4 regions of the Streptomyces sp. NPDC050161 genome follow, and region 2 is predicted to be linked to each of the others. Evidence: riboswitches for the same ligand, from Rfam matches in the RefSeq annotation. Region 2 holds a riboswitch; each other region holds the start of a gene.

Region 1 (6,980 bases), on a different contig from region 2:
CCGGCCTCGCAGCTCCTCGACATCGGCTATGTCACCGCCGACGACCGGCTGGCCGGGCTGCTGGACATCGCCGCGGGCGGCCGGGTGCTGCGCATCGAACGGCTGCGGCTGGCCAGCGGCGAACCGATGGCCATCGAGATCACCCACCTGTCGGCCAAGCGGTTCCCCGCGCTGCGCCGCAACCTCGTCAAGTACACGTCCCTCTACACCGCGCTGGCCGAGGTCTACGACGTGCGCCTCGCGGAGGCGGAGGAGACCATCGAGACCTCGCTGGCCACGCCCCGCGAGGCGGGTCTGCTGGGCACCGACGTCGGCCTGCCGATGCTGATGCTGTCCCGGCACTCCCGTGACGCCCAGGGGCAGCCGGTGGAGTGGGTGCGCTCGGTCTACCGCGGCGACCGCTACAAGTTCGTCGCCAGGCTGCGCCGCCCGGCCGACTGAAACCCCGCGGTACGGCGGGGTTTCGGCCACCGCCGTACCGCCAGGACCGCACGGAATCCGGACGGGCCGCCTCGCGGGTCCATGACCTCCGGCTTCCCGTACGCGTGGACCAGCGGGCCGGCCGCGAGCGCACCCGTCGCCCAAGTCCCGTTCCCCTGGCGGAAGATGTCGTTGCCGTACCGATATGCGGACAGCTAGTGACGTCTGCCACGGCGCTGCCATAGATTTCCAGCCTCGTACAGGAGATCGCCAGGGACGGAGCCACGGTCATGACAGAGCAAGCCGAAACGCCGGATTCCAGACAGGTCGTCACACCGACGCGTGTGGTGGCCGGGCTCTGCCTGATCGCTCCGTTCGTGGCGATGCTGTGGGTGAGTTCGTACGCCAAGGTCGAGCCGAGGCTCATCGGGATCCCGTTCTTCTACTGGTACCAGATGCTGTGGGTGCTGATCTCGACCGTGCTCACGATGACCGCGTACAAGCTGGTCCAGCGTGAGCAGCGGATCCGCAAGGGCGGTGCGGCGACATGACCACCACCCCATCCGCCGCCCTGGCCGCGGCCGGCACGGACGGCGTCAACGGCGTCGCGCTGGCCGTCTTCATCTTCTTCTTCGTGGCCGTCACGGTCATGGGCTTCCTCGCCGCCCGCTGGCGCAAGGCCGAGCAGTCCGCCAACCTCGACGAATGGGGCCTGGGCGGCCGGAGTTTCGGCACCTGGGTGACGTGGTTCCTGCTCGGCGGCGACCTCTACACCGCTTACACCTTCGTGGCCGTCCCGGCGGCCATCTACGCCGCGGGCGCGGCCGGCTTCTTCGCCGTCCCCTACACGATCCTCGTGTACCCGTTGATCTTCACCTTCCTGCCCCGCCTCTGGTCGGTCTCGCACAAGCACGGCTACGTCACCACCTCCGACTTCGTGCGCGGCCGGTTCGGCTCGAAGGGCCTGTCGCTGGCCATCGCGCTCACCGGCATCCTGGCGACGATGCCGTACATCGCCCTCCAACTGGTCGGCATCCAGGCCGTCCTGGATGTGATGGGTGTCGGCGGCGGCGAGAACACCAACTGGTTCGTCAAGGACCTCCCGCTGCTGATCGCGTTCGCGGTGCTGGCCGCGTACACCTACTCATCGGGCCTGCGCGCGCCGGCGCTGATCGCATTCGTCAAGGACGGGCTGATCTACCTGGTCATCGCCGTCGCCATCATCTACATCCCGATCAAACTCGGCGGTTTCGACGCCATCTTCGACGCGGCGGGCAAGGCGTTCGCCGAGCCGGGGCCGACCGGCAAGCCGCGCGGTGAGCTGGCCAGCGGCCCCAACAACCAGTGGGCGTACGCCACTTTGGCGCTCGGCTCGGCGCTCGCGCTGTTCATGTATCCGCACTCGATCACCGCGACGCTGTCGTCCCGCAGTCGCAACGTGATCCGCCGCAACACCACCATCCTGCCGCTGTACTCGCTCATGCTGGGCTTCCTCGCGCTGCTCGGCTTCATGGCGATCAAGGCGGGCACGGACACCCACGGCAACGCGCAGCTGGCGATCCCGCAGCTGTTCGAGGACATGTTCCCGAGCTGGTTCTCCGGCGTGGCGTTCGCCGCGATCGGGATCGGCGCGCTGGTGCCCGCCGCCATCATGTCCATCGCGGCGGCCAACCTCTTCACCCGCAACGTCTACAAGGACTTCATCAAGCCGCACGCCACCCCGGCGCAGGAGCACAAGGTCGCCAAGCTCGTCTCACTGCTCGTGAAGGTCGGCGCGCTGATCTTCGTCCTGGGCATGGACAAGACCGTGGCGATCAACTTCCAGCTGCTGGGCGGCATCTGGATCCTGCAGACCATGCCGTCGCTGGTCGGCGGCCTGTTCACCCGCTGGTTCCACCGCTGGGCGCTGCTGGCCGGCTGGGCGGTCGGCATGGTCTACGGCACGCTCGCGGCGTACGGCGTGGCAAGCCCGACGCAAGCGCACTTCGGCGGCTCCAACGCCGAGATCCCCGGCATCGGCCAGATCGGCTACATCGGCCTGACCGCGATCGTGCTCAACGTCCTGGTGACGGTCGTGCTGACCTTCGTCCTGCGGGCCCTGAAGGCGCCTGACGGCGTCGACGAGACCAGCCCCGGGGACTACACCGCGGACGTCGGCGACAAGGCCGCCGACTCCGAACTGCCGCCCACAGCAGTGGGTTCGGCGACCGGCCACTGACCCCGGCTCTCTCCGGCACCCGCACGGGCCGTCACGTCCCTCCGGACGCGGCGGCCCGTCGCCGTATGGGGGCGGGCACGGCGGGCCGTCGCCGTATTGGGACGGACGCGGCGGGCCGTCCGCCCGGGGTCAGCTCTACCCCGCCGATGAATTCCAGCCGCACGCCTTCCTCCGCCCGCTCGACTATCCGGGCGGCCTCTTCGAAGTAGTCGGTGAGCGTGCTGTGCGGCCGGTCGGCGAGCGCGGTCATGGGGCCTCCTCCTGCTGTCGTCGCAGTGCGGGGAACGTGGGAACGACGATAGCGGGGACCACTGACAGACACCGCGCGATCACACACGACTCACTAGATGTGGGGGTGCGCACGAGGTGGCACCCCCACATGTATGCTCGTGCTCGCTGTCGCCGCAGGGGAATCCGGTGTGAGTCCGGAACTGTCCCGCAACGGTGTACGTATGCGCAGACATCGCTTCACCGCCTGTCGTGCGCACCTGTGAGTCCGAAGACCTGCCGACAGTACGCCCGCGCCGCCATCGGCGTGGACGTCGATACGTCCGGGCCCCGAGGGATGGGCCGGTGGACGCCGCGCGGTGTGCCCGCGCCCCGTGTGTCCGGGGTGCCGTATGCCCGCGTGCGGCCGTCGCGCACCGCCCCTCCCGGCCCCCGCCGAGTGAGGGAGAGCACCACGTGACCATCGCGCCAACGGAGTCCGCGACAGCCGCCGAGGCCGGATCGCCCGATGCGGCCACGCTCCCCACCGCGGACGGCCGCCCCCAGCACGCCGACGACGCCCCTGGCACCGCCCTGCTGCGCACCCTGACCGAGCTGACCGCCGACCTCACCGCGACCGACCCCGGCAAGGTGGCCGCCGCCGCGCTCCGCGGCCGGCACCCCGGCTCCGACGAGGCCGAGCTGCGCACCCTGGCCATCGACGCGGCGGCCGGCCTGATCGGCGACGAGCCGCAGTACTCCAAGCTCGCCGCGCGGCTGCTCACCCTCGCCATCGCCGAAGAGGCCGCCGGCCAGGGCTCCGTGGCGTTCTCCGCCTCCGTCGAGGTCGGCCACCGCGAAGGTTTGATCGCCGACCGGACCGCCGCGTTCGTCCGCAGCCACGCGGCCCGCCTGGACGCGCTGGTCGAGAAGGCACTCGCGGACGGTGCCGACGACCGCTTCGGCTACTTCGGTCTGCGCACCCTGCACTCGCGCTATCTGCTGCGGCACCCCACCACCCGCCAGGTCATCGAGACCCCGCAGCACTTCCTGCTGCGGGTGGCCTGCGGCCTCGCCGAGAACGACTCCGCGGCGGCGCTCGACGACGTCGCCGAGCTGTACCGGCTGACCAGCTCGCTGTCCTACCTCCCCTCCTCCCCCACCCTCTTCAACTCCGGCACCCGCCACCCGCAGATGTCCTCCTGCTACCTGCTGGACTCGCCGCTGGACGAGCTGGACTCGATCTACGACCGCTACCACCAGGTCGCCAGGCTCTCCAAGCACGCCGGCGGCATCGGCCTCTCCTACTCCCGTATCCGGGCGCGCGGTTCGCTGATCCGCGGCACCAACGGCCACTCCAACGGCATCGTGCCGTTCCTGCGGACCCTGGACGCCTCGGTGGCCGCGGTGAACCAGGGCGGCCGGCGCAAGGGCGCGGCCTGCGTCTACCTGGAGACGTGGCACGCGGACATCGAGGAATTCCTGGAGCTGCGCGACAACACCGGCGAGGAGGCCAGGCGCACCCACAACCTGAACATCGCGCACTGGATCCCGGACGAGTTCATGCGCCGGGTGGAGGCGGACGCCGACTGGTCGCTGTTCTCGCCGTCCGACGTGCCGGAACTGGTCGACCTGTGGGGCGACGCGTTCGACGCCGCGTACCGCAAGGCGGAGGCCGAAGGCCGCGCCCTGAAGCAGATCCCGGCGCGAGTGCTCTACGCCCGGATGATGCGGACCCTCGCACAGACCGGCAACGGCTGGATGACGTTCAAGGACGCCGCCAACCGCACCGCCAACCAGACCGCCGAGCCCGGCAAGGTCGTGCACTCGTCCAACCTGTGCACCGAGATCCTGGAGGTGACGGACGACGGGGAGACCGCGGTCTGCAACCTCGGGTCGGTCAACCTCGCGGCTCACCTGGGTGAGAACGGCGAGATGGACTGGGAGCGGCTGGACGCCACCGTCCGCACCGCCGTCGCCTTCCTCGACCGGGTCGTGGACATCAACTTCTACCCGACCGAGCAGGCCGGCGCCTCCAACTCCCGCTGGCGGCCGGTCGGTCTGGGCCTGATGGGCCTCCAGGACGTCTTCTTCCGGCTGCGGCTGCCGTTCGACTCCCCCGAGGCGACGGAGCTGTCCACCCGGATCTCCGAGCGCATCATGCTCGCCGCCTACGAGTCGTCCGCCGACCTCGCCGAGCGGCACGGCCCGCACCCGGCGTGGTCCGCGACGCGTACCGCCCGCGGCGTGCTGCACCCCGACCACTACCCGAACGCCGAGCCCCGCTGGGCGGACCGCTGGGAGGCGCTGCGCGCCCGGATCGCCACGACCGGTATGCGCAACTCGCTGCTCCTGGCCATCGCGCCGACCGCGACCATCGCCTCCATCGCCGGTGTCTACGAGTGCATCGAGCCGCAGGTCTCCAACCTCTTCAAGCGCGAGACCCTGTCGGGCGAGTTCCTCCAGGTGAACGCCTACCTGATCGAGGAGTTGAAGGCGCTGGGCCTGTGGGACGCGCGGACCCGTGACGCGCTGCGCGAGGCCAACGGCTCGGTGCAGGACGTCGCGTGGATCCCCGAGGAGATCCGCGCGCTGTACCGCACCGCCTGGGAGGTCCCGCAGCGCGCGCTGATCGACATGGCCGCGGCCCGTACGCCCTACCTCGACCAGAGCCAGTCGCTGAACCTCTTCATGGCGTCGCCGACCATCGGCAAGCTCAGCTCGATGTACGCCTACGCCTGGAAGCGCGGCATCAAGACCACGTACTACCTGCGCTCCCGTCCGGCGACCCGGATCGCGCAGTCGGCCCGCGGCACCGCCGCCGCCACCCCCGCCCCCGTACCGCAGCAGGCCACCGACCCCGACGCGGTCGCCTGCTCCCTGGAAAACCCCGAGTCCTGCGAGGCCTGCCAGTAATGCCCAACCCGTCGCCCGACCACCGCCCCTCAACGACGGCGCTGCGCGCCGAAAGCCCCATCGCCCCCGAAACCGCCGTTCCGGAAACCACGGCTCCGGAAACCACCGCCACCGGCAACGGCCCCGCCACCGGCACCAAGAACCTCCTCGACCCGGGCTTCGAGCTGACGCTGCGGCCCATGCGGTACCCGGACTTCTACGACCGCTACCGCGACGCGATCAAGAACACCTGGACCGTGGAGGAGGTCGACCTCCATTCCGACGTCGCCGACCTGGCGAAGCTCTCGCCGGGCGAGCAGCACATGATCGGCCGGCTGGTGGCGTTCTTCGCGACCGGTGACTCGATCGTCGCCAACAACCTCGTGCTGACGCTCTACAAGCACATCAACTCCCCCGAGGCGCGGCTGTACTTGTCGCGGCAGCTCTTCGAGGAGGCCGTGCACGTCCAGTTCTATCTGACGCTGCTGGACACCTACCTCCCCGACCCGGAGGACCGCGCCGCCGCCTTCGCGGCCGTGGAGAACATCCCGTCCATCCGGGAGAAGGCGCAGTTCTGCTTCAAGTGGATGGACTCGGTCGAGAAGATCGACCAGTTGGAGAGCAAGGCCGACCGCCGCCGCTTCCTGCTGAACCTCATCTGCTTCGCCGCCTGCATCGAGGGGCTGTTCTTCTACGGGGCGTTCGCCTACGTCTACTGGTTCCGCTCGCGCGGCCTGCTGCACGGCCTGGCGACCGGCACCAACTGGGTGTTCCGTGACGAGACCATGCACATGAACTTCGCGTTCGAGGTCGTCGACACGGTCCGCGCCGAGGAGCCCGACCTCTTCGACGACGCGCTGGAGCAGCAGGTCACCGACATGCTCAAGGAAGCCGTCGAGGCGGAGCTCCAGTTCGGCCGCGACCTGTGCGGCGACGGCCTGCCCGGCATGAACACCGAGTCGATGCGCGAGTACCTCCAGTGCGTCGCCGACCAGCGCCTCCAGCGGCTCGGCTTCCCGCCCGTCTACGGCTCGGAGAACCCGTTCTCCTTCATGGAGCTCCAGAACGTCCAGGAGCTGACGAACTTCTTCGAGCGCCGGGCGTCGGCCTACCAGGTCGCCGTCGAGGGCTCGGTCTCCTTCGACGACGAGTTCTAGGAGTCCGCAGACACCGATGCCCTCCTGCCGCGGCCGTGCGGCAGGAGGGCATCGCGCTGCTGCGCGCGGGGCTCAGTCGTTGG
Region 2 (6,980 bases):
ATCCCCGGGCCGGGCCGGGCGCTGATCTGGCTGCTGGCGGCCACCAGCGCCGTCACGGCGGCCAACGTCTATCTCAACCAGCCGCTGCTGGGCGCGGTGGCTGCATCCCTGGGCGCGGATCCCGACACTCTCGGGGCCGTCCCCACCGCCACCCAACTCGGGTACGCGGCGGGCATCTTGCTGCTGGTACCTGCGGGCGACAGTCACGACAGGCGGCGGCTGATCCTCTGGCTGGGCACGGCCTCCGCCCTGGCGCTCGCCGTGTGCGCGGTGTCCCCTTCGGTGTGGTGCCTGATCGTCGCGAGCTTCGCCGTGGGCCTGCTGTCGCCGGTCCCGCAGCTGGTCACGCCGCTCGCGGTGGCCCTGGCCGACCGGGCGGACGGCGGGGCCGGCAAGCCGGGCACGGGCCGCGGGCGCATCATCGGCACCGTGCAGGGCGGGCTGCTGGTGGGGGTGCTCGCCTCCCGCGCCTACTCCGGTTCCTTCGCCGAACTCGCCGGGTGGCGCGCCGTGTACGGCTGTTCCTGTGTGCTCACCCTGCTGCTCGTCCTCGTGCTGCGGCGGGCGCTGCCGTCCGTCCCGGCGACCGGCACCGCCCCCTACCGCGCCACGCTCGCCTCACTCCCGCGGCTCTTCCGCACCCTCCCGCTGGTCCGGCTGATCACGGTCTCCGGGGCGCTGGTGGGGATCGCGTTCGGCGCCTTCTGGACGACGCTGACGTTCCTGCTCCAGCAGCACTTCCGGCTGGGCCCGACCGGGATCGGTCTGTTCGGCCTGGTGGCCGCGGCCAGCGCGCTCGCCTCCCCGTACGCCGGGCGGCTGGCCGACCGCATCGGCCGCCGCGGCGCGCTGGCCGCCCTGCTCGGCCTGGTCATCGCGGGCTGGCTGCTCCTGCTGCCGGGCGGCGGCGATCTGTGGTGGCTGACCGCCGGGGTGATCGTCCTGGACGTCGGTGTCTGGGGCAGCCAAGCGGCCTGTCAGGCGGCCCTGTTCACCCTCGAACCGGCCATCCACAACCGTCTCAACACCCTCTACTTCACCTTCCGTTTCCTGGGGATCGCCCTCGGGTCGCTGTGCGGGACGCTGGCCTGGGCGGCGGGCGGCTGGCCCGCGGTGGTCGCCACCGGCACCGCCGCGGCACTGGCCGGCCTGCTCGTCGGACTGCTGCCGGGCAGCGGGTGTCCCACCTCACGTTCCGGCATCTGATCGGCACTGTCCGGATCCCCGGCCGAGCCCATAGGCTGGGCGGTGCAGCTGGTTCGCCCTGTCCGCCAGGCAGGCGCGTCGCAAGAGGGAACCCGGTGGGAATCCGGGACTGCCCCGCAGCGGTGAACGGGAACGACCGCCGTCATACGCACTGGCCCCGAACGGGGCCGGGAAGCGACGGCCAGTAGGTGTCTGCCCGAGGCAGACGTGCCCGTGAGTCCGAAGACCTGCCACTGCCCGCGCGCGGCCTCGTGCGCGGTGATCCCGGTGACCTCGTGGGCGGGTCGGCGTACGTAATCAGGCGGGCACAGGCGCGTTGGGCGCCGTCCGCCGGGTTCGGCACCCTTCGCGCCCGTGACCACACCGGGGTCGCATGGAGAGACACTCGCGAAGGAGAGTTCCGTGACCAGCAAGTCCGCAGCCGCGGCAGCACGGGCCACCGTGCACGGCTACCCCCGCCAGGGTCAGCACCGGGAACTGAAGAAGGCCATCGAGGGCTACTGGAAGGGCCAGGTCAGCGCCGACGCGCTGCGCGGCACGGCGGCCGGGCTGCGCCGCCACCACTGGCAGCAGCTGGCCGACGCCGGCATCGACGAGGTGCCCACCGGCGACTTCTCGTACTACGACCACGTGCTGGACACCAGCGTCATGGTCGGCGCGATCCCCGCCCGCCACCGGGGCGCGGTGGCCGCCGACCTTTCCCCAAGCTCTCAGCTTCGTTCGAGCAGGGGATGCCCCATTGACGTCTACTTCGCGATGGCCCGCGGCAACCAGGAGGTGGCGCCGCTGGAGATGACCAAGTGGTTCGACACCAACTACCACTATCTGGTGCCGGAGTTGGGGCCCGATACGGTCTTCGCCGCGGACTCCACGCGGCAGGTCGCCGAGTTCAAGGAGGCCGCCGCGCTGGGCCTGACCGGGCGCCCGGTCCTGGTCGGCCCGGTCACTTATCTGCTGCTGGCCAAGCCCGCGCCCGGCGTCGACGCCGGCTTCGAGCCGCTGACCCTGCTCGACCGGCTGCTGCCCGTCTACGCCGAGGTGCTCGGTGACCTGCGGGCCGCGGGCGCCGACTGGGTGCAGCTGGACGAGCCGGCCCTGGTGCAGGACCGCACGCCGGCCGAACTGAACGCAGCCGCCCGCGCCTACCGCGATCTGGGTGCGCTCACCGACCGCCCGAAGCTGCTGGTCGCCTCCTACTTCGACCGCCTGGGAGACGCCCTGCCCGTCCTGGCCAAGGCGCCGGTGGACGGCCTGGCGCTCGACTTCACCGACGCGGCGGCTGCCAACCTCGACGCGCTGGCGGCCGTCGGCGGGCTGCCCGGCAAGCGCCTGGTGGCCGGAGTGGTCAACGGCCGCAACATCTGGATCAACGACCTGGAGAAGTCGCTGTCCACCCTCGGCACCCTGCTCGGCCTCGCCGACCGGGTCGACGTGGCCGCGTCCTGCTCCCTCCTGCACGTGCCGCTCGACGCCGCCGCCGAACGCGACATCGACCCGCAGATCGTCCGCTGGCTGGCCTTCGCCAAACAGAAGACCGCGGAGCTGGTGACGCTGGCACGGGGCCTGTCGCAGGGCACCGACACCATCGCCGCCGAACTCGCCGCGAACCGCGCCGACCTGTCCTCCCGGGCCCACTCCGCCCTCACCCACGACCCGGCCGTACGCGCCCGCGCCGCCGCCGTCACCGACGCGGACGTCCACCGCTCGGCGCCGTACCCCGACCGTGCCGCCGCCCAGCGCTCCCACCTCGGGCTTCCGCTGCTGCCGACCACCACCATCGGCTCGTTCCCGCAGACCGCCGAGTTGCGCACGGCCCGCGCCGACCTGCGCGCCGGGCGGATCGACTCCGCCGCGTACGAGGAGCGGATCGCGACGGAGATCCGCGAGGTACTGGCCTTCCAGGAGAAGGCCGGGATCGACGTCCTGGTGCACGGCGAGCCGGAACGCAACGACATGGTCCAGTACTTCGCCGAGCAGCTCACCGGCTACCTCGCCACCCGGCACGGCTGGGTCCAGTCCTACGGCACCCGCTACGTCAGGCCGCCGATCCTGGCCGGCGACATCTCGCGGCCCGAGCCGATGACGGTCCGGTGGACGACGTACGCCCAGTCGGTCACCGACCGGCCGGTCAAGGGCATGCTCACCGGCCCTGTCACCATGCTCGCCTGGTCCTTCGTCCGCGACGACCAGCCGCTCGGCGACACCGCACGCCAGGTGGCGCTGGCACTGCGCGACGAGGTGAACGACCTGGAGGCGAACGGCACCTCGGTGATCCAGGTCGACGAGCCCGCGCTGCGCGAGACGCTGCCGCTGCGGGCCGCTGACCGCGCCGCCTACCTGGCCTGGTCCACCGAGGCGTTCCGGCTGACCACCGGCGGGGTGCGCCCCGACACCCAGATCCACACCCACATGTGCTACGCGGAGTTCGGCGACATCGTCCAGGCCATCGACGACCTCGACGCGGACGTCATCAGCCTCGAAGCCGCCCGCTCCCACATGCAGGTCGCCCGCGAACTGGCCGCACACGGCTACCCGCGCGAGGCCGGGCCCGGCGTCTACGACATCCACTCGCCCCGCATCCCGGACACCGACGAGGTGACCGCGCTGCTGCGCAAGGGACTTGGGGCCATTCCCCCCGAGCGGCTGTGGGTCAATCCGGACTGCGGCCTGAAGACCCGCGGCTGGGCCGAGGTCCGCACCTCGCTGGAGAACCTCGTCACCGCCGCCCGTACGGTGCGCGGCGGGCTGTCCGGCACGGCCTCCTGACACACCCGCGCCTCCGGGTCCTGTGCGGTTCACAGGGCCCGGAGGCGCGCAACTCCCTTGTCCGGGACGCCGGTTGCTACGACGCCTGGCGGGCCGCTTCCGGGTAGAAGTCCCGGGGGCGGCCACGGGAGTCCTTGAGGCGGCCCAGCAGGCTCGCCGGGTACTCCAGCAGCCAGTAGCTGAGCGCCGCGACCGGCAGCGCGACGGCCGCCACGATCAGCAGCGCCGGCAGGAAGCCCGCCTGGTCGGTGGGGAGCAGTCCCGCCTTGTGGAGCTGGAGCATGACCGGCTCGTGCCAGATGAAGAGGCTGTAGCTGACCAGGCCCACGGCGGAGAGCCAACGGGCCGTCAGCATCCGGTTCCAGAGGCTCTTCCGCCGTACGTGCACGGTGCCGAAGAGCAGCAGCAGCCACAGCCCCGAGGTCAGCGGGTGGTAGAAGGTGAAGGCGGCGTTCTCCGGGGTGGAGAACAGCGACAGGCAGTACAGACCGGCGACGGCGGCGGCGCAGAGCGGCAGCGCGACGCGCCTGCCGAGGCGGCCCCGCTCCCCCAGCGCGGCCATCAGCACGGCGAGCCCCATCCCGGCCGCGAAGCCGCCGAACCTGGCCTGCGGGCCGAAGTAGACCGCCCAGTCGGTGTGCGGCACGCCGTACCCGTAGTGGGCGACGGCGATCCAGGCGAACGGCACGGCGTACAGCGCCAGGCAGCCCGCCGCGCACACCGCCACCCGGGTCCGCCGCTGCCGCAGCGGGCGGCAGGCGCGTACCGCCAGCGGCCCGATCGCCACCAGGACGAGGTAGAAGCAGACCTCCAGGGACAGTGACCAGGTGGGGCCGAGGGTGTAGAAGATCCGGTGCTGGTCGAAGACGTGCGTGAAGGTGAGGTGTTCGGCCAGATCACGCCAGTCGCCCGGCAGCGTCGGGTTGCGGCTCGCCCAGACCACGAGCACCGCGAGGACGTACAGCGGCAGGATCCGGATCGCGCGCCGGAAGAGGAAGACCCGGGCGGGCCTGATCGAGCGTCCGTCGATCGCCGCGCGGGCGTAGGACAGCGTCAGCAGGTACGCCGACATCACGAAGAACAGGTCGATGATCTCGAACGAGAAGGCGGCGCCGATCAGCGGGTTGTCCACCGGCGGGTGGCTGCCGGCCGCGTCGTAGCGGTAGTACTGCTGCCAGACGTGGAAGATCAGCGTGCTCAGCGCCGCCAGGCCGCGCAGACCGTCGATGTCGGACGCACGGCTGCGGGCCGGTGCGCCCTCGGGCGGGCGTGCCGGGGCCGCCGGGGGGCGGGTGGCGGTTTCGGTGCTCATCGCCGCGCCACCGCCTTGACCGCCGCGCGCGGGGTGACCCGCCACTGCCGGTCGCCCAGCGCCTCTTTGAGGTGGGCCTGCCGGGCCACCATGTTCTTGAAGTGGCTGTAGAAGACGGTCGAGACGAGCAGGTACGACCAGAACCACGGGCTACGGCCGCGCAGTTCGGGCACCGCGAGCCGCCAGGCGAAGAGCGCCTGCACGGGTCCTGCCGCCACGGTGAGGAGCATGGCCAGGAGGCAGACCGGCACCGCCCAGTCGAGGTGCGTCAGGCCGCCGGCCCGCCAGGCGGAGTACGCGAGGATCGGCAGGATCTGGAGGGTCAGCCACGGCTGCACCTCGCGCCAGCCGAGCAGGACGAGCAGGCCGAGCTTCTGGCGGGCGGTGAAGGCGGGCGAACGCAGCCCGTGCCACAGGTGTTTGAGCGAGACCTGGAGCCAGCCCTGTGCCCAGCGGGAGCGCTGGTTCCACAGCGCCTTGAGTGTGGTGGGCGCCAGTTCGCGGGAGAGCAGGGTGCGGTCGACGGCGAACCTGGCGCCCTCGCCGAGCGCCCGCAGCGTCGAGTCGATGTCCTCGGTCAGCATCGAACCGTGCATCCGGGTGCGGGCGAGCAGGTCGGTGCGCCAGAAGCCGTTCGAGCCGCCGAAGACGCCGAAGCCGTACAGCCGGGTCCTGCCGGGGTGGCTGACCGCGTAGATCGCCTCGAACTCCACCGCCACCAGCTTGGCGACCCGGGAGCTGTCGCCGTTGCGGATCACGCAGTGGCCCTGGACCACGTCGTAGCCGTTGGACAGCCAGTGCCAGGCGTCGCGGAAGGCGGTCGGTGCCGGGTGGTGGTCGGCGTCGAAGATGCCGACGAACTCGCCGCGTACCCGGGTGACCGCCGCGTTGACGTTCTGCGCCTTCGATGTGCTGCCGATGACCGGGAGCAGCACCAGGCGCGGGTCGCGGCGGGCGATGGTGCGCAGGGTGTCCTCGACGGGCAGCGGGTGCGGTGTGTTGTACGCGAGCACGATCTCCAGCTCGCCGGGGTAGTCCAGGCGCAGGAACGATTCGACGGTCTCGACGATGGTGGCCGCCTCGTTGGGCAGGTAGGCGGCGATGACGGCGCTGGCCGGCGGGTACGGCGCCCCGGGTTTTTCGGGCCTGGCCTGCGCGTCCAGCGAGAAGAGGCATTCCAGGACGATCAGCAGGGCGGACAGCACGAGTCCCGCGACCACCACCCAGTACATCGCCGAGCCGAGGTCCCAGCCCAGCGCGTAGGTCTGCCGGTAGAGCACGAAGGGCACCGCGACGCCGAGGAGCAGGACGATCGCCGGGGAGAGCGCGGACAGCAGCGGGCGGATGAGCGAGCCGAGCGGGCGCCGGCGGCGGTGGTCGGTGCTGCCGCGCATCCAGCGGGCGTAGCGGACCGGCCGCAGGTCACGGTGGCGGAGCGCCTCCGTCACCGCGTCGCCCGCCTGCCGCAGTCCCGCGCCGCCGTCGGGGCATTCGGCCAGTGGCAGCCAGCCGATGGCCGGGGTCAGCCGGACGTTCTCGTCGGCGACGACGAACCGGGTGCCGGCGACACTCGCGGCGAACTTCTCCAGGCTGCGGCGCGCCGTCTCCCCGTCGACTCCGGGCAGCAGCATCAGCAGGTGGCCGTCCTCGTCCCAGCCGAGGCGGTCGCAGAAGCTGCCGAGCCCGTTCCAGGCTC
Region 3 (6,980 bases), on a different contig from region 2:
GTCCGGCGCCGCCCCCGCGCACATCCCGGACCCGATGCACACGCCCCGGTCCACCTCCACCCGCCAGCGGTCCGCCATCACGCACCCGCCGGCAGGTGGATCATCTTGTGCTCCAGGTACGCGTCGAAGCCCTCGGGGCCGAACTCCCGGCCGATACCGGAGTTCTTGTAGCCGCCGAAAGGCCCGAGCATGTCGATGCTGAAGGTGTTCACCGAGTACGTGCCGGTGCGCACCTGCCGTGCGATGTCGATGCCGCGTTCGGTGTCGGCGGTCCACACCGAGCCGGACAGGCCGTATTCGGAGTCGTTGGCGATGCGGACCGCCTGCGCCTCGTCCTCGTACGGCAGCAGGCAGATGACCGGGCCGAAGATCTCCTCGCGGGCGATCCGCATGGAGTTGCCGACGTCGCCGAAGAGCGTCGGCTCGACGTACCAGCCTGTCGGCTGTCCGGCCGGTTTGCCGCCGCCCGCAAGGACTTTGGCGCCTTCCTGCTGTCCGAGTGCGATGTAGTCGAGGGAGCGCTGCTGCTGGCGGCGGGCGACCAGCGGGCCGAGTTCGGTGGCCGGGTCCAGCGGGTCGCCGATGGTCAGCGCGTCGGCGGCGGCGGCGAACCGTTCGGCGATCTCGTCGTAGCGGGAGCGCGGTGCGAGGATCCGCGTCTGGGCCACGCACGCCTGGCCGTTGATCATCCAGGCGAACGGCACGATGCCGGCGACGGCCGCGTCCAGGTCGGCGTCCGGGAGGATGACGGCGGCGGATTTGCCGCCCAGTTCCAGCGTGACGCGGCTGAGGTTGCGGGCGGCGACCTCCATGACGCGGCGCCCGGCGGCGACCGATCCGGTGAACGACACCTTGTCGACGCCGGGGTGCCCGACGAGGTACTCGCTGACCTCGCGGTCGGCGGGCAGGATCGACAGCACGCCGTCGGGCAGCCCCGCTTCGGTGGCGATCTCGGCGAGCAGGTACGCGTCGAGCGGCGTTTCGGGCGAGACCTTGAGGATCACCGAGCAGCCGGCCAGCAGGGCGGGCGCGAGTTTGGCCGCCGCGGTGAACTGCGGGACGTTCCAGGGGACCACGGCGGCGACCACTCCCGCCGGCTCCCGGCGGATCAGCAGCGGCCCGAGTATGCCGTCGCGGCGTTCCTCGAAGGGGTGGTCGGCGGCGACCTTCAGGGCGGCGTCCCAGACCAGCATCGCGGCGAGCGACTGCACCATGATCCCGGACGTGAGGGGGGTGCCGTTCTCGGCGCTGATGACCTTGGCGATCTCCTCGCTGCGGACCGCGAAGGCGTCCTTGATCCGGGTGATCACCGCGATCCGTTCGTCGAGCGGGGCGTTCGCCCAGACCCCGGAGTCGAAGGAGGTGCGGGCCGCGGTCACCGCGCGGTCGACGTCGGCCCGCGAGGCGTGCGGGACGCGGCCGATGACCTGTTCGGTGTGGGGTGAGACCACCTCGATCGTGTCGCGTCCTGCCGGATCGACCAGCTCACCACCGATGTAGAGCTTTCCGTACTCGACGAGGTCGCTCATCGCTGCCGCCTCCCGCGGATGGGCCGCCTTGGCCGCCTTGGCCGACCGGAACTGCTGCTCCCGCCGGTTCCTGACGCTGCATCAGAAACTGATACCACCTCCCCCGGGAGGAGTCCACGGCGAGGGCCGAATCCCTCCGCGCCGCCCGTAACGGCCGTTCCACGGTCACCAACTCCGGCCCGGCAGAAGGCCACTTCACGCCGCACTGAAACCGGTTCTAGTTATAGTGGGCCGCCTGGCTGCGCCGAAAGGGGACCGGATGACGCAGGTGACCGACCACAGGGGCGGCGTGTGGAGCATCGCCGTCCCCATCCCCGACAACCCGCTCGGGCACACCCTCGTCCACCTCCTGGAGACCGACCGCGGCCCGGTACTCGTCGACACCGGCTGGGACGACCCGGACTCCTGGGACACCCTCGTCGCCGGCGTCGCGGCCTGCGGCTTCGCCGTCCCCGACCTGCACGGCGTCCTGATCACCCACCACCACCCCGACCACCACGGCCTCTCCGCCGCCGTACGGGAGGCGTCCGGCGCCTGGATCGCGATGCACGAGGCGGACACGGACGTGGTCCGCCGCACCCGCGAGGCCGAACCGGGCCGCTGGCTCGACTACCTGACCGCGAAGCTCACCGCGTCCGGCGCCCCCGACGACCACCTGGCGCCGCTGCGCGCGGCCCGCGCCAGGAAGTCCGGCACCCGCGCGCTGCCCGGCCGCAGCCCCGCGCTGCCCGACCGCCCGATCGCCCCCGGCGAGCTGCTCGACCTGCCGGGCCGCAGGCTGCGCGCCCTGTGGACACCGGGCCACACGCCGGGCCACGTCTGCCTGCACCTGGAGGAGGCCCACCCGGGGCAGGCCGCCCCTGGCGCGCCGCAGGGCCCGGCGGACGGCTTCGGGCGGCTGTTCTCCGGCGACCACCTGCTGCCCGGCATCACCCCGCACATCGGCCTGTACGAGGAGCCGGACGACGCGACGGGCACCGGCAATCCCCCTGGCTCCCGGCGCCCCTCCAACTGGGCAGACCCCCTCGGCGACTACCTCGCCTCCCTGGAGCGGGTCGCCCGCCTCGCGCCCGCCGAGGTGCTGCCCGCCCATCAGTACGCGTTCACCGACGCCGCGGGCCGCGCCAGGGAGCTGATCGCGCACCACGAGGAACGGCTCGACGGGATCCACGCCCTGCTCGGCGAACCGCTGACCCTCTGGCAGCTGGCGGTGGCCATGGAGTGGAACCGGCCCTGGGAGCAGATCCCGCACGGCTCCCGGAACATCGCGGTGTCCGAGGCCGAGGCACATCTGCGCCGTCTGGTGAAGCTCGGGCGGGCCGAGCAGCTGCCGGGCGCCGACCCGGTGCGGTTTCGCGCGATGTGACCGGGGCGGCGGCCCGCGGGCCCGGTCCCGGCGGGCCGCCGCTGGCCCTGCCGTGGCGACCGCCCGCTAAAGTGTGCGGATAACTTCATCCGTGCCCGATCGGGGGAAGCCGGTGGAAATCCGGCGCTGACCCGCAACCGTCAGGGCGGGCCCGTCCCGCGCGCCGCAAGCACGCGCGCGCCGCACGGAGCCCGTACGAGCCGGAGCACCCGGTGGGGCACACCAAGGCTCCCGCCACCGGATCCGCCGCCCGCGGCCGGCCGGTGCGCGGCACCGTCGAGGTATACGGAGCTGAGCCCGGTGCCACCGCGTACGGTCACCACGGCCGCCGACGCGGCGGCCGGCCGAGCGTGGCTGCGTAGGGCGTGCCCGACCACCACCGCTGCGAACCGACCGAGAGGCACCGACCGATGGCCCCCATGGCCCCCTCCTTCGCCGTCCTGGCGCGCCGTGTGGCCGCCGCGCTGGCGGCTGCCGCCGTGCTGGGCACCGCCGCCCCGGCCGCGTTCGCCGACTCGCCGCCGCCCGCCCCGAAGAAGCTGCCCGCGGGCCTGTACGGCTCCGGGGACGCGCAGTACGACGGGGTGTGGCGGCAGTCGCTCGCGCTGCTTGCCCAGCACACGGTGGGGGTGCGTCCTGCCGCGTCCGCCGTGGACTGGCTGGCGGGGCAGCAGTGCGCGGACGGCGCCTTCGCCGCGTTCCGCGCGGACCCGGCGAAGGCGTGTGACGCCAAGACGATGCGGGACACCAACCAGACGGCGGCTGCCGTGCAGGCGCTGGCCGCGCTCGGCGGGCACGACGAGGCCGTGCACAAGGCGGTGGGCTGGCTGAAGTCGGTGCAGAACGACGACGGCGGCTGGCCTTCGACGGCCGGTTCGCCGAGCGACGCCAACTCCACGTCCGTGGTGATCGGCGCGCTGACCGCGGCCGGTGAGCGTCCCGAGTCGGTGACGAAGGGCGGCAGGTCTCCGTACGAGGGGCTGCTCACCTTCCGGCTCGGCTGTGACGTGAAGGAGGGCGAGCGGGGCGCGTTCACCTTCCAGCTCAAGGGCGCGGCGGCGAACGCGGACGCGTCGGCGGCCGCGGCGACCGGCGCCCTGGGCAAGGGCTTCGTCGTCGGCCCGGCGGGCAAGGACGCCGGCGCACCTGCGGCGCCGTCCTGCGAGGACGGCGGGAAGGCCGGTGCGGCGGACCGTGAGGAGGCCGCGGAAGGCGCGGACGCCTACCTCGTGGCGCAGCTCGGCAAGAACGGGCAGCACCTGCCGTCCGCGATGCCGGGGGCGGAGAAGCAGCCCGACGTGGGCAACACCGCCGACGCGGTGGTGGCGCTGGCCGCCGGCGGGCACCGCGCGGCGGCCCGCGAACCGCTGGCGTGGCTGGAGAAGAACGGCGCGCCGTGGGCGAAGACGGGCGGCCCTGCGGCGTACGCGCAGCTGGTGTTCGCCGCGCACGCGACCGGCGCCGACCCGCGGGACTTCGGCGGCAAGGACCTGGTCGCGGGGCTCAACGCGACGGGCCCGAAGCCGGCCGGTGACGGGCAGTCCGTGTCGCCCGCCAAGGATCCGAAGGACACCGGGTCGGACGGCGGCTTCAACGTGTGGTGGGTGATCGTGATCGGTCTCGCCGTGGGTGCCGGTATCGGCTTCCTGATCAGCGGCCGACGGAAGCGCGGGCTGTGATGCGGCGTACGCGCCTCGCCTGTGCCCTGCTGCTCGCGGCGGCCGTGACCGGTCTGGGCGCGGGCCCCGCCCAGGCGCAGGAGTACCGCTACTGGTCTTTCTGGGACGGTGACGGCGGGTCCTGGGCGTACGCCACGCAGGGCCCGGCCACGATGCGTCCGGCCGACGGCGCCGTCACCGGTTTCCGCTTCACCGTCAGCACGGACTCGGCCGCCGCGGGCAAGCCACGTCCCGCGGCCGGTTTCAAGGCGCTGTGTGCCGGTACGCCGGCGAAGGACGGCACGAAGCGGGTCGGGGTCGTCATCGATTTCGGTACGGCGGCGGATGCGCCGAAGGGCGAGCAGCCGCCGAAGCCGCGCGAGGAGTGTGCCCGGGTGCCCGATGACGCGTCGGCGGGTGACGCGCTGGCGGCGGTGGCCACGTCTCTCCGGTACGACGCGCACGGGCTGCTGTGCGGCGTCGCTGACTATCCGAAGGCGGGGTGCGCGGAGCAGGTGAGCGGGTCGGGTGCGTCGGCCGGTGCGTCGCCGTCGTCGGGGAAGCCGGCTGCGGGCGCGGACGGGGGCGGGGACGGCGGTGGTCCTTCCGCCGGGCTGCTCGGCGGGATCGGCGTCGTCGTCGTGCTGGGTGTGGCCGCCGGGTGGCAGGCACGCCGCCGGCGCGGATGAGCGCCCCGCAGGCGACCCGCAGCACGGCCCTGCACGCGGGCGCGTGGTGGCTGTGGGCGCTCGGTCTTGCGACCGCCGCGTCCCGCACCACCAATCCGCTGCTGCTGTGCCTGCTGGTCGGCGTCGCGGGTTACGTCGTCGCGGTGCGCCGTACGGATGCGCCCTGGGCCCGTTCCTACGGGGCGTTCGTGAAGCTGGGGCTGCTGGTGCTCGGTATCCGGCTGGTCTTCGCCTTCCTGCTCGGTTCGCCGATTCCGGGGACGCACACGCTGGTGACGCTGCCCGAACTGCCGCTGCCCGACTGGGCGAAGGGGGTGCGCATCGGTGGCCGGGTCACCGCCGAGGGCATGGTCTTCGCGCTGTACGACGGTCTGAAGCTGGCCACGCTGCTCATCTGCGTCGGCGCGGCCAATGCGCTGGCGAATCCGGCGCGGCTGCTGAAGTCGCTGCCCGGCGCGCTGTACGAGGCGGGGGTCGCGGTGGTCGTCGCGATGACCTTCGCGCCGAATCTGGTCGCCGATGTGCAGCGGCTGCGGGCCGCCCGCCGGCTGCGCGGCCGTCCCGACCGCGGGGTCGCGGCGCTCCTCCAGGTGGGCCTGCCGGTGCTGGAGGGCGCGCTGGAGCGGTCGGTCGCGCTGGCCGCGGCGATGGACGCGCGTGGCTACGGCCGCACCGCTCATGTGCCGCGCGCGGTACGGCACACCACCACCGTCCTGACCCTGGGCGGGCTGCTCGGGGTCTGCGTGGGGACGTACGGGCTGCTGGCCGACGCGGGTGCGGGTCTCGGGCTGCCGCTGCTACTCGTGGGGCTCGCCGCGGCGCTGGCCGGGTTGTGGCTGGGCGGGCGCCGTACGGTGCGCACCCGTTACCGGCCGGAGCGGTGGGGGGTGCGCGCCTGGCTGGTGTCCGGTTCCGGGATCGCCGTCGCCGCCTTGCTGATCGCGGCGAACGGTTATGCGCCCGGCGCGCTGCACCCGTCGGCGGTCCCGCTGACCGCGCCGCAACTGCCGCTGTGGCCCGCCCTGTCCGTGCTGGTGGGGCTGCTGCCCGCGTGGGTGGCGCCGCTGCCTGCCGTGCCGGGCGGCGGGGCGGGGTCCTGCGGGGCGGGGGCGTCGGTGTCCGGCCGGAGTGGCCGGCGGAAGAAGGAGTCTGCGCAGTGATCCGGTTCGAGCAGGTCTCGGTCAGCTACGACGGTGCGGCGCAGCCCGCGCTGCGTGGTGTCGATCTGACCGTGCCCGAGGGCGAGTTGTGTCTTCTCGTCGGCCCTTCGGGGGTCGGCAAGTCGACGCTGCTGAACGCGGTCTGCGGGCTCGTGCCGCACTTCACCGGGGGCACCCTCAGCGGCCGGGTGACCGTCGCGGGGCGTGATACGCGTACCCATGCGCCGCGTGAACTGGCCGATGTCGTCGGCACGGTGGGCCAGGATCCGCTGGCGCATTTCGTCACCGACACCGTGGAGGACGAACTCGCCTACGGGATGGAGTCGCTGGGTCTCGCCCCTGATGTGATGCGCCGCCGTGTCGAGGAGACGCTGGATCTGCTGGGTCTTGCCGGTCTCCGTGACCGTGCGCTGCCCACGTTGTCGGGTGGGCAGCAGCAGCGGGTGGCGATCGGCTCGGTGCTGACCGCGCACCCGCGGGTGCTGGTCCTGGACGAGCCGACGTCGGCGCTCGATCCGGCGGCGGCCGAGGAGGTGCTGGCCGTCCTTCAGCGGCTGGTGCACGATCTGGGTACGACG
Region 4 (6,980 bases), on a different contig from region 2:
CCCCTGCGGGCGCCGCCCGGTCGCCGGGGCCGCCACAGGCGCGTACCAGGTAGCCGGCAGCGGCCAGCGCCCCCAGGGCGCACCAGAGGTTCGGCATGGCCGCCGAGCCGTAGAACACGGTGGGCCACAGCCCCGCGAACAGGGCCCCGGCGCAGGCGAGTACCGGCGGGGCGAAGACTTTCCGCCACACCCACAGGGCGCCGAACAGGCCGGCCGACGACAGCACGGCGAGGTAGACCCGCAGCGCCGTCGTCGACGTGGTCAGGGCGGCGACCGGTGCCACCAGATAGGAGACGCCGCGGGCCCGGGGCGCGCTGAAGAACGCGGCGGGCGCCTGGTGGCCGACCTGGCTGACGTAGACCGTCTCGTCCCAGCCCAGCTCCGAACCCGGTACCACCACGGCCAGTTGGACCAGGGCGAAGACGACGGCGACCGCGGCCGGCCACGGCGCGGCGCGGGCGGTACGGGAGCGCGCTCCGGCCGGGCCCGCGGGCCGCAGCGGACGCGGCGCCAGGCGTTCGTGCATGGCCGCTCCTCGCCGGGGCCCGGCCGTTCATCGGGTCGTCAGGGAGCCCCACGCTGCCCGAGGCGCGTGGGACGGGCCAGCGCGCGGCTGCCATTGGGAGTAGCCGTGCGCAGGGGAGGGCGCCGGCGGCAGCCGGGTCGCGGGCGCTTTGGGCAGGTCAGGCGCCTGCCGCGCGTCAGGGATGCGTGAAGGCGGCGCCTCATCGCGCCAAGAATCCGCAAGGGGCCGGGTCGCGGCGCCACGGGCGGCACACGCTGGGCCGACCCGCACCGAAGGAGCTCCGCCCGATGTCCGTGCCGACCACCGAGACCGTGCCGCCGCCCGATCCCGACCCGCCGCGACCCGCCCCGCCGTTGCCGCCGCCCGGCGCCGCGGCCGGTACCGAGCCGACGGCCGATCCGGGCGCGCGGCACCGGCTCACCGCGATCACCGGCCTGGCGGCGCTCTCGCTGGACGCGATGGCATCGGTGGCGTACGGGCCCGAGGCCATCGCCCTGGTCCTGGCCGCCGCGGGCGCCCGCGGGCTCGGCTTCACCCTGCCGGTCACCGTCGCGATCGTCGTCCTCCTCGCGGTGCTGGTTGCCTCCTACCGGCAGGTCATCGCCGCGTTCCCGGACGGCGGCGGCAGTTACGCGGTCGCCACCGCCTACCTGGGGCGCCGGGCAGGGCTGGTGGCCGCCGCCTCGCTCGTCCTCGACTACGTGCTCAACGCCGCGGTGGCCGTCACCGCCGGTGTCGCGGCCCTGACCTCCGCCTTTCCCGCCCTGTACGACGACCGCCAGTGGCTGTGCCTGGCCGTGCTCGCGGTCATCACCGCGCTGAACCTGCGCGGGATCGCCGACTCGGCGCGTGCCTTCGTCCTGCCCACCGTCGTCTTCGTCGGCTCGATCCTGGTGCTGATCGTCGTCGGCCTGTTCCGCAGCCACCCGGTGAGCATGGAGTCGGCCGCGGGTCATGCGCCGGTGCTCACCGGCGACGCGGCGTCGGTCGGTGCCCTGCTCCTGCTGAAGGCGTTCGCCTCCGGCTGTTCGGCGCTGACCGGGGTCGAGGCCATCGCCAACGCCGTGCCGTCCTTCCGCGCGCCGGCCGCCCGCCGGGCCCGCCGGGCCGAGGCCGCGCTCGGGGCGTTGCTGGGTGTCATGCTGATCGGCCTGTCGGTGCTGATCTCCCGCTTCTCGCTCCAGCCGGCCGAGGGTGTCACCGTGCTCGCGCAGCTCGCGGACGCGTCGCTGGGGCACCACACCGCCTTCTACATCGTGCAGTTCGCGACCACCGCGCTGCTCGCGCTGTCCGCGAACACGTCCTTCGGCGGGCTGCCGGTGCTGCTGAAGCTGCTCGCGCGTGACCACTACCTGCCGCACGTCTTCGGCCTGCGCGCGGACCGGCAGGTGCACCGGCACGGCGTACTGGCCCTGGCGCTGGTTGCCGCGGGGCTGCTGGTGCTGTCCGGCGGCGACACCCGCACCCTCGTACCGCTCTTCGCGATCGGTGTGTTCGTCGGCTTCACCCTCGCCCAGGCGGGCATGGTCCGCCACTGGCAGCGGGTGCGCGGCCCGCGGTGGGCGGGCAAGGCGGCGCTGAACGGGTTCGGCGCCCTGCTCACCGGCGTCAGCGCCGTCGTCGTCACCGCCACCAAACTCCCCGACGGCGCCTGGCTGATCGTCCTCGCCCTGCCCGCCCTGGTGGCGGTCTTCCTGCTGGTCCGCCGCGCCTACGACCGGATCGGCGAGCGGATCGGCGTCGGCGAAACTCCCGGACTCCCGTGCCGGGAGCGCTCGTTGGTGGTCGTACCGGTCTCCTCGCTGACCCGCCTCACCCGTGACGCGCTGTCCGCAGCCGTCTCGATGGGTGACGAGGTCCACGCCGTGACGGTCGCCCACACCGACGCCGACGACCGGGCGGTGGCCGCGGCGCTGGAGGCGGACTGGGCGCGCTGGAGCCCCGGTGTACCGCTGCTGCGGCTGTACTCCGACCGCCGGGACCTGGGACGCCCCATCGCCGCTTACGTCAGGGACCTGGGGGCCGCCCACCCCACCGCCCGGATCACCGTCCTGATCCCCGAGACCGAACCGGCGCGGCCGTGGCAGCGGCTGCTGCACAACCAGCGCGGCGCGGTGGTCGCCCGTGCCGTACGCCGTGGCACGAACGCGGGGATCTGCCGGTTGCGGCTGCGGAGTTGAGGGACGGTGGCCGTCCGGAAAGAGGGGTGCGGGCCGCCGAGATCACCAAGGGGGGTGGACTTACTAGGACGTCCAACTATATGTTCATGGACAAGCCCGCGGTGCAGGGAAGCCGGTGTGAATCCGGCGCGGTCCCGCCACTGTGACCGGGGAGTTCGTCCTCGCAGGACACGCCACTGACGAGCCAGATGTCGGGAAGGCACGAGGACGGGCGCTGATCCGGGAGTCAGGATACCGGCCGCGGGGTGTTCCGTGTTGTCCACGAGGATGGAGCAGACACGCATGGCACCGGTGCGTACCCACGACCCTGGTGATCCGGCGCACCCGGCGGCACTCCCCGCCCGGTGACGGTTCTTCGCCCCTGCGTTCCAGCTGTTCCGGCGGCGCGCCCACCCGCGCCCGCCGCCGGACCGCGCTGCGCCATCCCCGGATCTCACCTGACGAGAGCAGGCATCCATGGTCCGTGAACTGACCCACTTCATCGGCGGCAAGCACCTCCCGGGAACCTCGGGCGCCCACGCCGACGTGTACGACCCCAACACCGGCCGCGTACAGGCGAGGACGCCGCTGGCCGACCGCGCCGAGACCGAGGCGGCCATCGCCGACGCGGCACGGGCCCAGCAGACGTGGGGCGAATGGAACCCGCAGCGCCGCGCCCGCGTCCTGCTGCGGTTCCTCCAACTCGTCGACGCCGAGAAGGACTCACTCGCCCGGCTGCTGTCATCCGAGCACGGCAAGACCGTCCCCGACGCGCACGGCGACATCCAACGCGGCCTGGAGGTCGTCGAGTTCGCCGCCGGCATACCGCACCTGCTCAAGGGCGAGTTCAGCGACAACGCGGGCAGCGGTATCGACGTCCACTCGCTGCGCCGCCCGCTCGGCGTCACCGCCGGTATCACCCCGTTCAACTTCCCCGCGATGATCCCGCTCTGGAAGGCAGCCCCGGCGATCGCCTGCGGCAACTCCTTCGTGCTCAAGCCGTCCGAACGCGACCCGTCCGTACCGCTGCGGCTCGCCGAACTCTTCCTGGAGGCGGGCCTGCCGCCCGGCGTGCTCAACGTCGTCAACGGCGGCAAGGAGGCGGTGGACACCCTCGTGCAGGACCCGCGCGTCCAGGCGCTCGGCTTCGTCGGCTCCACGCCCGTCGCCGCGCACCTCTATGCCGCTGCCGCCGCGCAGGGCAAGCGCGCCCAGTGCTTCGGCGGCGCCAAGAACCACCTGATCGTGATGCCGGACGCGGACCTCGACCAGGCCGTCGAGGCGCTGATAGGCGCCGGATTCGGCTCCGCGGGGGAGCGCTGCATGGCGATCTCCGTCGCCGTGCCGGTGGGGGAGGAGACCGCCGACGCGCTGGTCGCCCGGCTCAGGGAACGGATCGCCTCCCTGCGCATCGGAACATCCGACGACCCGGACGCCGACTTCGGCCCGCTGGTCTGCAAGGAAGCCGTCGACCGGGTCCGCGAATACGTCGCGTCCGGCGTCCAGGAAGGCGCCGAACTCGTCGTCGACGGGCGGGACTTCAGCCTCCCGGGGCACGAGAACGGCTTCTTCGCCGGTGCCTCGCTCTTCGACCGCGTCACCCCGGCCATGCGGATCTACCAGGAAGAGATCTTCGGACCCGTCCTGTCCGTCGTACGCGCCGCCGACTACGAGGAGGCGCTGCGGCTCCCCACCGAGCACCCCTACGGCAACGGCGTCGCGATCTTCACCAGGGACGGCGACACCGCGCGGGACTTCACCCGCCGGGTGGAGACCGGCATGATTGGGGTCAACGTCCCCATCCCGGTGCCCGTCGCCTACCACACCTTCGGCGGCTGGAAGCGCTCCGGATTCGGCGACCTCAACCAGCACGGGCCGGACGCCATCCGCTTCTACACCCGCACCAAGACCGTCACCTCGCGCTGGCCGTCAGGGGTCAAGGAAAGCGCGAACTTCACCCTGCCGACCATGGGATGAGCGCCGTGACGACCTCCCTGACCGCAGACCAACTCGCCCTCCACCAGGTCACCCTGGACTTCGCTGCGGAACACCTCGCCCCGCACGCCGTCGCCTGGGACCAGGACAAGCACTTCCCGCTCGACGTCATCGGCAAGGCGGCCGGACTCGGGCTCGGCGGTGTCTACGTCCGCGAGGAATCCGGCGGCTCCGGGCTCTCCCGCGCCGACGGCGTCCTGATCTTCGAAGCGCTGGCCACCGGCTGCCCCTCCATCGCCGGCTACCTCTCCATCCACAACATGGTCGCCTGGATGATCGACCACTACGGTGACGCGGCCCAGCGCGCCGGCCGACTGCCAGGACTCCTCTCCCTCGACGAACCGGCCAGCTACTGCCTGACAGAACCCGGCGCGGGCTCCGACGCCGCAGCCCTGCGCACCCGCGCCGTACCCGACGGCGACGGCTATGTGCTGACCGGCGTGAAACAGTTCATCTCCGGCGCCGGCGCCTCCCACCTCTACCTCGTGATGGCCCGCACCGGAGGCGAAGGACCCCGCGGCATCTCCGCCTTCCTCGTCGAACGGGACGACCCCGGCCTGTCGTTCGGGCCCAACGAGAAGAAGATGGGCTGGAACGCCCAGCCGACCCGCCAGGTGATCCTCGACGGTGTCAGGCTGCCCGCGGGCCGCAGGCTCGGCGCGGAGGGCGACGGCTTCCGGATCGCCATGAACGGCCTCAACGGCGGCCGGCTCGGCATCGCGGCCTGCTCGCTCGGCGGCGCCCAGAGCGCCCTGGACCGCAGCCTGACCCACCTCGCGGACCGGGAGGCGTTCGGCGCGCGACTGCTGGACGCGCAGGCGCTCCAGTTCCGGCTCGCCGACATGGCGACCGAGCTGTCGGCGGCCCGCGCCCTGCTGCACCAGGCCGCGCAGGCGCTGGACCGCGGCGACGCACAGGCGCCCCAACTGTGCGCGATGGCCAAGCGGTTCGCCACCGACACCGGCTACGCCGTCGCCGACCGCGCCCTCCAACTGCACGGCGGATACGGCTACTTGGCCGAGTACGGCATCGAGAAGATCGTCCGGGACCTCCGCGTCCACCAAATCCTGGAAGGAACCAACGAGATCATGCGCCTCATCGTGGCCCGCGGCCTGACAGGGGCCGCCCGATGACCCGCGGCACCCACCCGGACGACACCGTCCTGCTGCACACCCAAGGGCGCGCCGGATACCTCGTACTCAACCGCCCCAAGGCCCTCAACTCCCTCACCCACGACATGGTCGGCCGCATCGACGACGCCCTCACCACCTGGGAGAAGGACCCGGCGATCGAAACCGTCGTGATCAGCGGCGCCGGTGACCGCGGCCTGTGCGCGGGCGGCGACATCCGCGCCATCCACGACGACGCGCGCATCGGCGGCACCGCGTCCGCCGGGTTCTGGCGCGACGAATACCGCCTCAACGCCCGCATCGCCCGCTACCCCAAGCCGTACGTCGCCCTGATGGACGGCATCGTGATGGGCGGCGGCGTCGGGATCTCCGCGCACGGCAGCGTGCGGATCGTCACCGAACGCTCCCGGATCGCCATGCCCGAGACCGGCATCGGCTTCGTCCCCGACGTCGGCGGCACCTACCTGCTGGCGCTGGCACCGGGCCGGCTTGGCACCCACCTCGCCCTCACCGGCACGCCGGTCGGCGCCGCCGACGCCCTGCGGTGCGGGCTCGCCGACCACTTCGTCCCGGCGGACCGGCTGACCGCCATCGGCGCGGACCTCGCCGACGCGCCGGTACGGGAGGTCCTGCCGCGGTACGTCGCCGAACCGCCGCCCGGCGTGCTCGACGGCGCGCGGCACTGGATCGACCACTGCTACGCGGCCGACACCGTCGAGGAGATCCACGCCCGGCTGCTCGGCAGCGGCGAGCCCGAGGCCGGACGGGCCGCCGCAGCCCTGCGCACCAAGTCGCCCACCTCGCTGAAGATCACCCTGCGCGCGCTGCGCGAGGCCCCGGCGCTCGGCCCCCTGGAACGGGTCCTGGAACAGGAGTACCGCATCGCCTGCGCCCTGCTGCACTCCGCCGACCTGGTCGAGGGCATCCGCGCCCAGGTCATCGACAAGGACCGCGACCCGTGCTGGTCGCCGCCCACCGTCGAAGAGGTCACCGAGGCGGACGTGGACCGGTACTTCACGGCATCCGACGCCGGCGGCCTCGCCCTCACCACCGCGCACGCACCCCAGGAGGTGCCCTGGTGAACACCGTCATCGCCGTCATCGGGCTCGGCCACATGGGCGGCCCGATGGCCGCCAACCTCGCCGCGGCAGGCCACCGCGTCCTCGGGTT

Evidence for each region. Region 2 has a riboswitch for cobalamin ahead of metE (5-methyltetrahydropteroyltriglutamate--homocysteine S-methyltransferase). Riboswitches for the same ligand answer to the same signal wherever they lie in the genome.
Region 1: linked by a shared signal. The riboswitch ahead of ACIBK8_RS01285 (ribonucleoside-diphosphate reductase subunit alpha) and the one ahead of metE (5-methyltetrahydropteroyltriglutamate--homocysteine S-methyltransferase) in region 2 are both predicted to bind cobalamin.
Region 3: linked by a shared signal. The riboswitch ahead of ACIBK8_RS33975 (prenyltransferase/squalene oxidase repeat-containing protein) and the one ahead of metE (5-methyltetrahydropteroyltriglutamate--homocysteine S-methyltransferase) in region 2 are both predicted to bind cobalamin.
Region 4: linked by a shared signal. The riboswitch ahead of ACIBK8_RS09450 (CoA-acylating methylmalonate-semialdehyde dehydrogenase) and the one ahead of metE (5-methyltetrahydropteroyltriglutamate--homocysteine S-methyltransferase) in region 2 are both predicted to bind cobalamin.

What each region holds. Positions count from the first base shown of each region.
Region 1 is NZ_JBITJM010000001.1:287,453-294,432, reverse strand. Features, by position in the region: gene ACIBK8_RS01305 (GntR family transcriptional regulator) at 1-441, shown strand, start outside; gene ACIBK8_RS01300 (DUF3311 domain-containing protein) at 711-971, shown strand; gene mctP (monocarboxylate uptake permease MctP) at 968-2,638, shown strand; gene ACIBK8_RS01290 (hypothetical protein) at 2,670-2,888, opposite strand; cobalamin riboswitch at 3,005-3,165, shown strand; gene ACIBK8_RS01285 (ribonucleoside-diphosphate reductase subunit alpha) at 3,323-5,761, shown strand; gene ACIBK8_RS01280 (ribonucleotide-diphosphate reductase subunit beta) at 5,761-6,897, shown strand; gene def (peptide deformylase) at 6,970-6,980, opposite strand, start outside.
Region 2 is NZ_JBITJM010000040.1:10,831-17,810, reverse strand. Features, by position in the region: gene ACIBK8_RS34795 (MFS transporter) at 1-1,206, shown strand, start outside; cobalamin riboswitch at 1,256-1,439, shown strand; gene metE (5-methyltetrahydropteroyltriglutamate--homocysteine S-methyltransferase) at 1,609-3,972, shown strand; gene ACIBK8_RS34785 (acyltransferase family protein) at 4,049-5,284, opposite strand; gene ACIBK8_RS34780 (glycosyltransferase) at 5,281-6,980, opposite strand, start outside.
Region 3 is NZ_JBITJM010000035.1:23,653-30,632, reverse strand. Features, by position in the region: gene ACIBK8_RS33990 (ferredoxin) at 1-78, opposite strand, end outside; gene ACIBK8_RS33985 (aldehyde dehydrogenase) at 78-1,529, opposite strand; gene ACIBK8_RS33980 (MBL fold metallo-hydrolase) at 1,789-2,895, shown strand; cobalamin riboswitch at 2,960-3,127, shown strand; gene ACIBK8_RS33975 (prenyltransferase/squalene oxidase repeat-containing protein) at 3,306-4,574, shown strand; gene ACIBK8_RS33970 (SCO2322 family protein) at 4,574-5,242, shown strand; gene ACIBK8_RS33965 (CbiQ family ECF transporter T component) at 5,239-6,402, shown strand; gene ACIBK8_RS33960 (ABC transporter ATP-binding protein) at 6,399-6,980, shown strand, end outside.
Region 4 is NZ_JBITJM010000004.1:366,191-373,170, forward strand. Features, by position in the region: gene ACIBK8_RS09440 (hypothetical protein) at 1-526, opposite strand, end outside; gene ACIBK8_RS09445 (APC family permease) at 814-2,706, shown strand; cobalamin riboswitch at 2,789-2,964, shown strand; gene ACIBK8_RS09450 (CoA-acylating methylmalonate-semialdehyde dehydrogenase) at 3,163-4,662, shown strand; gene ACIBK8_RS09455 (acyl-CoA dehydrogenase family protein) at 4,659-5,813, shown strand; gene ACIBK8_RS09460 (enoyl-CoA hydratase/isomerase family protein) at 5,810-6,892, shown strand; gene mmsB (3-hydroxyisobutyrate dehydrogenase) at 6,889-6,980, shown strand, end outside.